DNA from 4 places in the Paracoccus sp. J39 genome. Region 3 is predicted to be linked to each of the others. Evidence: riboswitches for the same ligand, from Rfam matches in the RefSeq annotation. Region 3 holds a riboswitch; each other region holds the start of a gene.
What was found. A riboswitch is a leader RNA that binds a small molecule or an ion and turns the genes downstream of it on or off. The one in region 3 is predicted to bind cobalamin.
Positions count from the first base shown of each region.

Region 1 (2,191 bases), on a different contig from region 3:
CGCGGGTCGATCACCCCATCGGTCAGCGGCAGGATCGGCAGCTTGCGCGGCGCCTCGGCCTCGATCACCGCGCGGGCGGCGGCCAGCCCGTCCTCGCCGGCCAGGTCGGCCTTGGAGAGCAGGACGATGTCGGCGCAGGCGATCTGGTCCTCGAACACCTCGGACAGGGGCGTTTCGTGGTCGAGGCTGTCGTCGGCGGCGCGCTGCGCCTCGACGGCGGCCTCGTCCGGGGCGAAGCGGCCGGCGGCCACGGCCTCGGCATCGGCCAGCGCGATCACCCCGTCCACGGTGATGCGCGAGCGGATCGCCGGCCAGTCGAAGGCTTTCAGCAAGGGCTTGGGCAGGGCAAGGCCCGAGGTCTCGATCAGGATGTGGTCGGGCTTGACGGGCATCGCCATCAGCCGCTCCAGCGTCGGGATGAAATCGTCGGCCACGGTGCAGCAGATGCAGCCGTTCGACAGTTCCATGATGTTCTCGGCCGGGCAGTTCTCGTCCGCGCAGGATTTCAGGATCTCGCCGTCGACGCCCATGGTGCCGAATTCATTGACCAGCACCGCCAGCCGCTTGCCCTGCGGGTTCAGCATCAGGTGGCGGATCAGCGTGGTCTTGCCGGCGCCGAGAAAGCCGGTGATGACGGTCACGGGGGTCTTGGTCAGGTCGGTCATGGGCTACCCAATCGGAGGAATGCGCGCGAGGCTGCGCTTGCGGAAAATCGTGACGCGCTCGCGCCAGGGCACGATGCCGTCGGGGGCGCCGGCATAGGCGGCGGCGCCGGCCAGGATCTCGGGCGCGTCCTCGGCCGACATGCGGCCATAGACATAGGTCCAGCGGCCGGGCGCCGACAGCGCGATGGCCGCGCCGCTGGCGCAGGCCGACAGGCATTCGACCGGGACGATGCGCACGCCGTCGGGGGCCCCTTCGGCGGTCAGCGCGTCATGCAGCCGCGCGCCGGGCACCGGCTCGCCCTCAAGCACCGGCTGGCCGGCGCGGCAGGTGATGCAGACATGCAGCGTGACTGTCATGCGCCCTTCATCCGTTGTGGCGGCAGGGCGCAGGGGCGCGAATGCCCCAAGCCCCAGCGGGAACACCCCGTCCGCCGGTCAATCCTTCTGCGCTGGCAGGTCTCCCGGCTTGCGGATTCGGGCCTTGGCCCACGGCCGCCCCACCTTCCCGGCTTTCGCCAGTGGCTTCGGGGCGACCTCTCCGGTCACGGTCGCGGGGGCGGCTGCTTCCAGGCGGTTGCCTGTCGCATTCCCTCTTCGCCTGTCATAGGACAGGAACCAGCGCCCCCTGTCTGTGCGCGCCCGGTCCCGACTTGTCAAGCGAAGGAGTGCCCGATGCAGACCGACGACAACGCCCGCCATACCGAGAAGATGGCGAAGATCAAGGCCGCCCGCGACAGGATGATGGCCGGGAAGCAGGGCGAGAAGGGGCTGGTCATCGTCCATACCGGCAAGGGCAAGGGCAAGTCCTCCTCGGGCTTCGGGATGATCCTGCGCTGCATCGCCCATGGCATGCCCTGCGCGGTGGTGCAGTTCATCAAGGGCGCCTGGGACACCGGCGAGCGGCGGCTGCTGACCGCGCATTTCGCCGATCTGTGCCAGTTCCACGCCATGGGCGAGGGCTTCACCTGGGAAACGCAGGATCGCGAGCGCGACATCGCCGCCGCCCGCGCCGGCTGGGAAAAGGCCAAGCAGCTGATCCGCGAACCCTCGATCCGCATGGTGCTGCTGGACGAGATCAACATCGCCCTGCGCTATGACTATCTGGATCTGGACGAGGTGCTGGCCTTCCTGCGCGACGAAAAGCCGCCGATGACCCATGTCGTGCTGACCGGGCGCAATGCCAGGCCGGAACTTATCGCGCTGGCCGATCTTGTGACCGAGATGGAGCAGGTCAAGCACCCGTTCCGCGACGGGATCAAGGCCCAGCCGGGCGTGGAGTTCTAGGAGCATGGAGAAATCGCAGGACAAGCCGAAGCTGCTTTCGGGCGGCAACCCGCAAATCCCCAAGGGCTATGGCGAGGCGCCGCTCCGCGCCTATATCGCCGCCATGCCGGGCTGGAAGCAGGAGATCGGCCAGAAGCTGGACGAGATCATCACCCGCACCGTGCCGGGGGTGAAGAAGGCGGTGAAATGGAACTCGCCCCTTTACGGGGTCGAGGAGGGGCACTGGTTCCTCAGTTTCCATT
Region 1 covers NZ_JAEN01000029.1:18,826-21,016, forward strand. The annotation lists gene cobW (cobalamin biosynthesis protein CobW) at 1-665, opposite strand, end outside; gene L632_RS0119485 (DUF1636 domain-containing protein) at 669-1,022, opposite strand; cobalamin riboswitch at 1,099-1,300, opposite strand; gene cobO (cob(I)yrinic acid a,c-diamide adenosyltransferase) at 1,338-1,949, shown strand; gene L632_RS0119495 (DUF1801 domain-containing protein) at 1,954-2,191, shown strand, end outside.
Region 1: another riboswitch for cobalamin. It lies ahead of L632_RS0119485 (DUF1636 domain-containing protein); the one in region 3 lies ahead of L632_RS0112055 (ABC transporter substrate-binding protein).

Region 2 (2,191 bases), on a different contig from region 3:
ATGCGCAGGTCGCCGCGGTCGTCGCCGTGCTGGCCGAGACCCGGCCCGACATCCTGCTGCTGACCGATTTCGACTGGGATCTGGACGGCCGGGCGCTGGACGCCTTTGCCGCAAGGCTGGCCCGGGCCGGGCTGGACTATCCGCACCGTTTCGCGGCGCGACCGAATTCCGGCATGGCGACCGGGCTGGACCTGAACGCCGACGGGCGGCTGGGCACGGCGGACGACGCGGAGGGCTATGGCAGATTCTCGGGCCAGGGCGGCATGGCGATCCTGTCGCGCCATCCCATCGGGCCGGTCACGGATTACACCGGCGCCCTGTGGCGCGACCTGCCCGGCCACCTGATGCCGCCGCTGCCCGAGAAGGTGGCGGCGATCCGCCGGCTGTCCTCGACCGCGCATTGGGACGCGGTCGTGACGGTGAGGGGCAACCCGCTCCACCTGCTCGCCATGTCCGCGACGCCGCCGGTCTTCGATGGGCCCGAGGACCTGAACGGCCGGCGCAACCATGACGAGCTGGCCTTCTGGCTGCACCACCTGCCGGGCGGCCCTTTCGTGCTGGCCGGCAACCTCAATCTCGACCCCATGGACAGCGAGGGCCGGCCCGAGGCGCTGGCCCGGATCATGGCGCATGTCACCGACCCCCGGCCCCGTAGCGCCGGCGGGGCGGCAGCAAAGGGCGGCGTGAACGACCGCCACAAGGGCGATCCGGCGCTGGATACCGGCGACTGGCCCGACGACAAGCCGCCCGGCAACCTGCGCGTCGATTACGTCCTGCCGGCCAAGGGCCTCACGGTGCTGGACGCGGGCGTGTTCTGGCCGGCCGAGGGCCCGCTGGCCGAGGCCGCCCTGGCCGCTTCCGCGCACCGGCTGGTCTGGGTCGATCTGGACTGGCCGCCGGCCCCGTGATCCGGACAAGCCCGCCTGCCTCGATCCCCGCGCGATCCCTCGGGCATCTTCTTCGTTCTCCAAATACCCATGCGACAGCGCCGCCCGCCGGCCCGCCGCCCGGTCCTCGATTCCGCTTGCCGCCGCGGCGGCGGCGCAGGTAACATATGCGTGTATCGGTGCCCCTTTCCGGGGCCAAAAGGGAATGCGGTGCGGCCCGGGGCATCCGGGGCCAAATCCGCAGCCGCCCCCGCGACTGTAAGCGGAGAGCGGACGCCCATCATGCCACTGGCCAACCGGCCGGGAAGGCGGGCGTCTGCCGTGACCCGCAAGCCAGGAGACCTGCCGATGCGCAAAACCGCAACGTCGTCGGGTTGGACGACATAAGGAAAGGGTCGCAGATGACCGCAAAACCCATGACCGCCGCGGGGGCCAGCCGCGCCTCGGTGCTGTTTCCCGCCATCGCCGCCTTCGCCATCGGCTTCGGGCTGATCTTCATGTCCGGGCTGGTGCAGGCCGAAACCCTGCATGACGCCGCACATGACGTGCGTCACGCCACCGGCTTCCCCTGCCACTGACATGTTCTCGCGCATTCTGACCAGCGGATTGATCGCTGGCGCTGCAACGGGGCTGATTGCCGCCCTGTTGCAGCTTTGGTTCGTGCAGCCGGTGCTGCTGCATGCCGAGCTTTACGAATCCGGGCAGCTGGCGCATTTCGGCGCCGAATCCGTCAGCGCGCATCAGGATCTCGGCCCCTTCGAATGGACCCGCAACATGCTTTCGGTGCTGTTCACCATGCTGGTCTATGCCGGCTACGGGCTGATGCTGGTGGCGCTGATGGCGGTTGCCGAATCGCAGGGCAATGCGGTCACGGCGCGGCGGGGGCTGCTTTGGGGTCTTGCCGGCTACCTGACCATGCAGCTCGCCCCCGCCTTCGGCCTTGCCCCCGAGGTGCCGGGCGTCGCCGCCGCCGATGTGCAGATCCGCGCCATCTGGTGGCTGGGCACGGCACTGGCCACCGGGCTTGCTCTGTGGCTGATCGCCTTCGGCAGGGGCTGGCCGGCCTGGGGCGTGGCAATCGTGCTGATCCTGGCGCCGCATCTGATCGGCGCGCCGCAGCCCGACAGCTATGCCGGCCCGGTCCCGCCCGAGCTTTCGGCCGAATTCGCCGGCCGCGCGCTGGGGGCCGGCGCCCTGGCCTGGGCGGTGCTCGGCCTGCTGGCCGGCTGGTTCTGGCAGCGCGAGGGGCAGCGCGCGCCCCTTCCGCAAGCCGCCTGATCCGGGCCGCAGCCCTTCCGGCCGGG
Region 2 covers NZ_JAEN01000029.1:22,400-24,590, reverse strand. The annotation lists gene L632_RS0119520 (endonuclease/exonuclease/phosphatase family protein) at 1-908, shown strand, start outside; cobalamin riboswitch at 1,048-1,252, shown strand; gene L632_RS0119515 (CbtB domain-containing protein) at 1,289-1,465, shown strand; gene L632_RS0119510 (CbtA family protein) at 1,467-2,165, shown strand.
Region 2: another riboswitch for cobalamin. It lies ahead of L632_RS0119515 (CbtB domain-containing protein); the one in region 3 lies ahead of L632_RS0112055 (ABC transporter substrate-binding protein).

Region 3 (2,191 bases):
GACAAGCGCCCTGCGCGGTCCGGCCGCGGCCGGCGTCATTGCGGCAGGCCGTAGGATTTCAGCGCCGCCGCCAGCTCTTCCAGCCCGTCGATCACCCGGATCGTCGCGTCCATGGCGCCGGCATCCATGACGACGATGCGGCCGGCCTTCACCGCGTCCATCTGGCTGGCCACCGGGTCAGATTTCAGGAAGGCGAGCTTCTTCTCGACGTCGTCGGCCTCGAAGCGGCGGCGGTCCATCCGGGCCACCACGATCACCGTGGGATTGGCCCTGGCGATGGTCTCCCAGCCGACGGTCGGCCATTCCTCGTCCGATTCCACGATGTTCCGCAATCCCAGCGTCTCCATCATGTAGCCCGGCGCACCCTTGCGGCCGGCGACATAGGGATCGATGTCCATCTCGGCCGAGGAGAACCAGAACACCGCCGATCCGTCCTTGAGCCCCAGCGCCCTGGCCTCGGCCTCGGCCGTCTCCTCGCGCGCCTTCAGGTCTGCGACCAGCGCGGCGCCCCGGTCCTGCACGTCGAAGATCGCCGCCAGTTCCTCGATGCCCTGGTAGAGGCTCGCGGTCGAGAACATCGCCAGCCGCGTGCCGTCAAGCCCGACCGTGTTGTCCTTGCCGACGCAATCGGCCGGCATGACATAGGTCGGGATGCCGAGCTCGTGGAACTGCTCGCGGGTGGCGACGATGCCCTGCGGGCCGACATGCCATTCATATTGCACCGCGACCAGCCCCGGCTTCTTGGCCACCACGCTTTCGAAGCTGGGATCGTTGTCGGCCAGCCGTGCGACCTTGGCGTCGATGTCCCGGAACTGCGGCAGCACCTCGCTGAACCAGACCGAGGTGCCGGCGACCTTGTCGCCGAGGCCGAGCGCGTAAAGCACCTCGGTCGCGGCCTGGCCGACGCTTACCGCCGAGGCCGGCGCGGCGTCGAATTCCAGCGTCTGGCCGCAGTTCTCGACCGTCAGCGGATAGCCGGTCGCGCCGGCATGGGCGGCGAATGCGGCAAGGGACAGGGAAAGGCCGATCAGGCCCGAACGCAGGAACATGCTCCGTCTCCATCTGGTTGGGACCAGGGGCCGGAGGCGGCGCAACGTTGGGCTTGGCGGACCGCGTCCTGCCCGCAAGGCGGGGCAGGCGGCATGGGACCGCGTCTGGCTGTCGTCATCTCACCCTCCCCGGACAACCCCGCCCGGTGTGAACGTCAAGGCGCCGGCAGGTCTCCTGACTGGCGGGTCTCTGCCTGTCCTGGCCTTCCCGGGTCGAGGACCCAGTGACGTGATCGGACGCGGCTCGCCGCCTACAGTTGCGGGGGCAGTTCCGGTTGGCGCAGGGATGCGCCGCGGATTCCCTCTTGGCCCTTTCGGGACCGGCAAGGGGGCGTATCGCCGAAACGCGGCCGCCTGGCAAGCCGGATATGGCCAAGCCTGTCAGGAAGCGGTGGATGATCGGGGAAAGAAAGACCCTTGGCCCGCCGCGGCGGGGGAAGGGAAAGGCGCCGGCCCGCCGGGACGGGGTCTTCGGCGGCGCCGGGGGTTCAGGCGTCCTGCTGCGGGGCGCTTTCGCGGGGCGGGCGACCGATGATGTCGCGCAGCGCGTCCAGTTCGATGAAATTGTCGGCCTGGCGGCGCAACTCGTCGGCGATCATCGGCGGCTGGCTGCGCATGGTCGAGACCACCGAGACCCGCACGCCCTGGCGCTGCAGCGCCTCGACCAGCGGCCGGAAATCGCCGTCGCCCGAGAACAGCACCGCATGGTCCAGCCGCGGCGCCAGCTCCATGGCGTTGATGACCAGCTCGACATCCATGTTGCCCTTGACCTTGCGGCGGCCCAGAGCGTCGGTATATTCACGCGCGGGTTTCGTCACCATGGAATAGCCGTTGTAATGCAGCCAGTCGACCAGCGGACGGATCGGTGAGTAATCCTCGTTCTCCAGCAGGGCCGTATAGTAATAGGCGCGGATCAGCTTGCCGCGCCGCTCGAATTCCTGCCGCAAGAGCTTGTAGTCGATATCGAAGCCAAGCGCCTTCGCGGCAGCATAAAGATTCGACCCGTCGATGAACAACGCCAGCCGATCATCCTTGTAAAACACGATTCCCCCAAGATGTCTCTTTACCAAAGTCAGAAGGCGAACTTAGTCCTGGTGGCGCTGGGTGCAAACCTGCCTAGTTCGGCAGGTATCCCATCGGAC
Region 3 covers NZ_JAEN01000011.1:25,655-27,845, reverse strand. The annotation lists gene L632_RS0112060 (iron ABC transporter permease) at 1-39, opposite strand, end outside; gene L632_RS0112055 (ABC transporter substrate-binding protein) at 36-1,049, opposite strand; cobalamin riboswitch at 1,197-1,389, opposite strand; gene L632_RS0112050 (NYN domain-containing protein) at 1,538-2,092, opposite strand; gene folK (2-amino-4-hydroxy-6-hydroxymethyldihydropteridine diphosphokinase) at 2,105-2,191, shown strand, end outside.

Region 4 (2,191 bases), on a different contig from region 3:
TCTTGCCGGCATTGAGGAACGTGGGCGTCGCCGGCTGGAAGCGGCCCGAGAGCATCTCCTCCATGAAGCGCATGGCCAGCGCCTCGTCGCCGCGCGCCAGCGTCAGGGCGACCATGACCACCCGGTCCTCGTAGCGTTCCAGGTAACGCTGGCCGTCGCGGGTCTTCAGCGTATAGCTGGTGTAATACTTGAAGGCGCCCAGGAAGGTCGGGAAGCGGAACTTCCGCGCATAGGCAGCATCCCAGATCGCGCGCTGGAAATTGCGCGAATACTGGTCCAGCACCTCGGGCTCGTAATAGCCTTCGTCGACGAGATAGCGCAGCTTCTCGTCGAGATTGTGGAAGAACACGGTGTTCTGGTTGACATGCTGCAGGAAATATTGCCGCGCGGCCTTGCGATCCGCCTCGAAGCGGATGCGGCCCTCGCCGTCGTAAAGGTTCAGCATCGCGTTCAGCGCGTGATGGTCCAGCACGGCCTTTACGCCATTGTCAAGCATTCCGTCCCCCAGAATTTCTCAAGCCCCGCCCGGACGCGGGAAAGATCGTTGTCGTCGCCCGCCAGCTCGAATCGATACAGCACGGGGACGTCGCATTTAGCAGAAATGACCCTCGCCGACAGGGCGAAGGTGGCGCCGAAATTGCGGTTGCCGGCGCCGATCACGCCGCGCAGCAGCGCGCGGCGCCCGGGGTCGTTCAGGAAGCGGATGACCTGTTTCGGCACCGCGCCCCGCCCCGCGCCATCGGCATAGGTCGGGCAGATCAGCACATAGGGCCGGCCGGGCTCGGGCAGGATCTCGCACGGCGAGACCGGGATGCGGAGCGCCGGCAGCCCCAGCCGCGCCATGAAGCGCGCCGTGTTCCCCGAGCCCGAGGAATAATAGACCAGTTCGCCCCGGTGCCCGCCCATGGCCGCGCGTTCAGGACAGCCGGCCGATCATGTCGGGCCGGAAACCCGCCCAATGCGCCTCGCCGGCGACGACGACGGGCGCCTGGCGATAGCCGAGCGAGGTGACCAGTTCCATCGCCGCCTCATCCTCGGTCAGGTCGACCAGCTGATAGGGCAGGCCGCGCGCCTCGAGCGCCCGGGTCGTGGCGGTGCATTGCACGCAGGCGGGCTTGGAATAAACGGTGATGGTCATGCCTCTGCTCCTTCTTTCTGTCGGCAAGCAGGGGCCGCGCCCGATGACCGCGCCATCGGAACCGCTTCAGCCCCGCGCCCGCCGCACGGTTTCGTCCTTTCGCGCCATGGCAGGTCTTCTGACTCGCGGGTCCCGGCTTGGCTGGCCTTCCCGGGGCTGGCCCCAGTGGCATTCCAGCGTCGCTCTCCGCTTACAGCTGCGGGGGCAGTGCCGGCCTTGCACCGGCTTCCCTGTTGATCCCCGAGTCGCCCCGGAGGTAACCATGACCCCTGCAGTTAGCCACGCTCCGCCACGCAGGTCAATCCACATCTAGTGGGAAACTGCCCGCCCATTGGAACATCTGGTGGGCTTTCGAACGCCCGCGGGGCGGGCGCCACTTGCATCCCGGCCGAGAGTTGCGGCACCTTTTCCGACGGGAGAGCATCCGGATTGTTGAATCGCTGCAACAGTCGGGCCTGCCGATCCGGGATTTTACGCAGCGTCGTTTGACAATTTGCGACAATTAACCCTCTTGCATGGATCACGCGCGGCTAGGACAGGGGGCGACTGCTCCCCCTCCCGGCTCGTTTCACCGCAAGCCACTCTGCTGAGCCAGCACGTTCCTGTCGCCTCCATCCTCGCGGATGGCAGCGATTTCTTTTGTGCCGGGAGCAATCCATGAACAAGTCCCATCCGAAACCGCCGGTCACGGGGGGCGCAGCGCAATTGCTGCCGACCCTGGGCCTGCTGCCGGTGCTGGCCATCTCGGCCGGCGTGGCCGGCCCTGCACAGGCGCAGGACACCGTCACTCTGGACACGGTGGTCATCCGCCGCCAGCAGGGCAACGAGGCCGAGACAAGCTACAAGGTCACCGAAAGCACCTCGGACAAGGCCACCGCGCCGCTGCTCGACACCCCGCGCTCGGTCACCGTCGTCACCGCGCGCGAGATCGAGGAGCGCGGCCAGACCTCGGTCGCCGACGTGCTGCGCACCACGCCGGGCGTCACGCTGGGCGCGGGCGAGGGCGGCGTGCCGCAGGGCGTACGCCCCTATATCCGCGGCTTCGAGGCCAGC
Region 4 covers NZ_JAEN01000020.1:6,429-8,619, forward strand. The annotation lists gene nrdE (class 1b ribonucleoside-diphosphate reductase subunit alpha) at 1-496, opposite strand, end outside; gene nrdI (class Ib ribonucleoside-diphosphate reductase assembly flavoprotein NrdI) at 478-906, opposite strand; gene nrdH (glutaredoxin-like protein NrdH) at 917-1,138, opposite strand; cobalamin riboswitch at 1,229-1,418, opposite strand; gene L632_RS22940 (TonB-dependent siderophore receptor) at 1,796-2,191, shown strand, end outside.
Region 4: another riboswitch for cobalamin. It lies ahead of nrdH (glutaredoxin-like protein NrdH); the one in region 3 lies ahead of L632_RS0112055 (ABC transporter substrate-binding protein).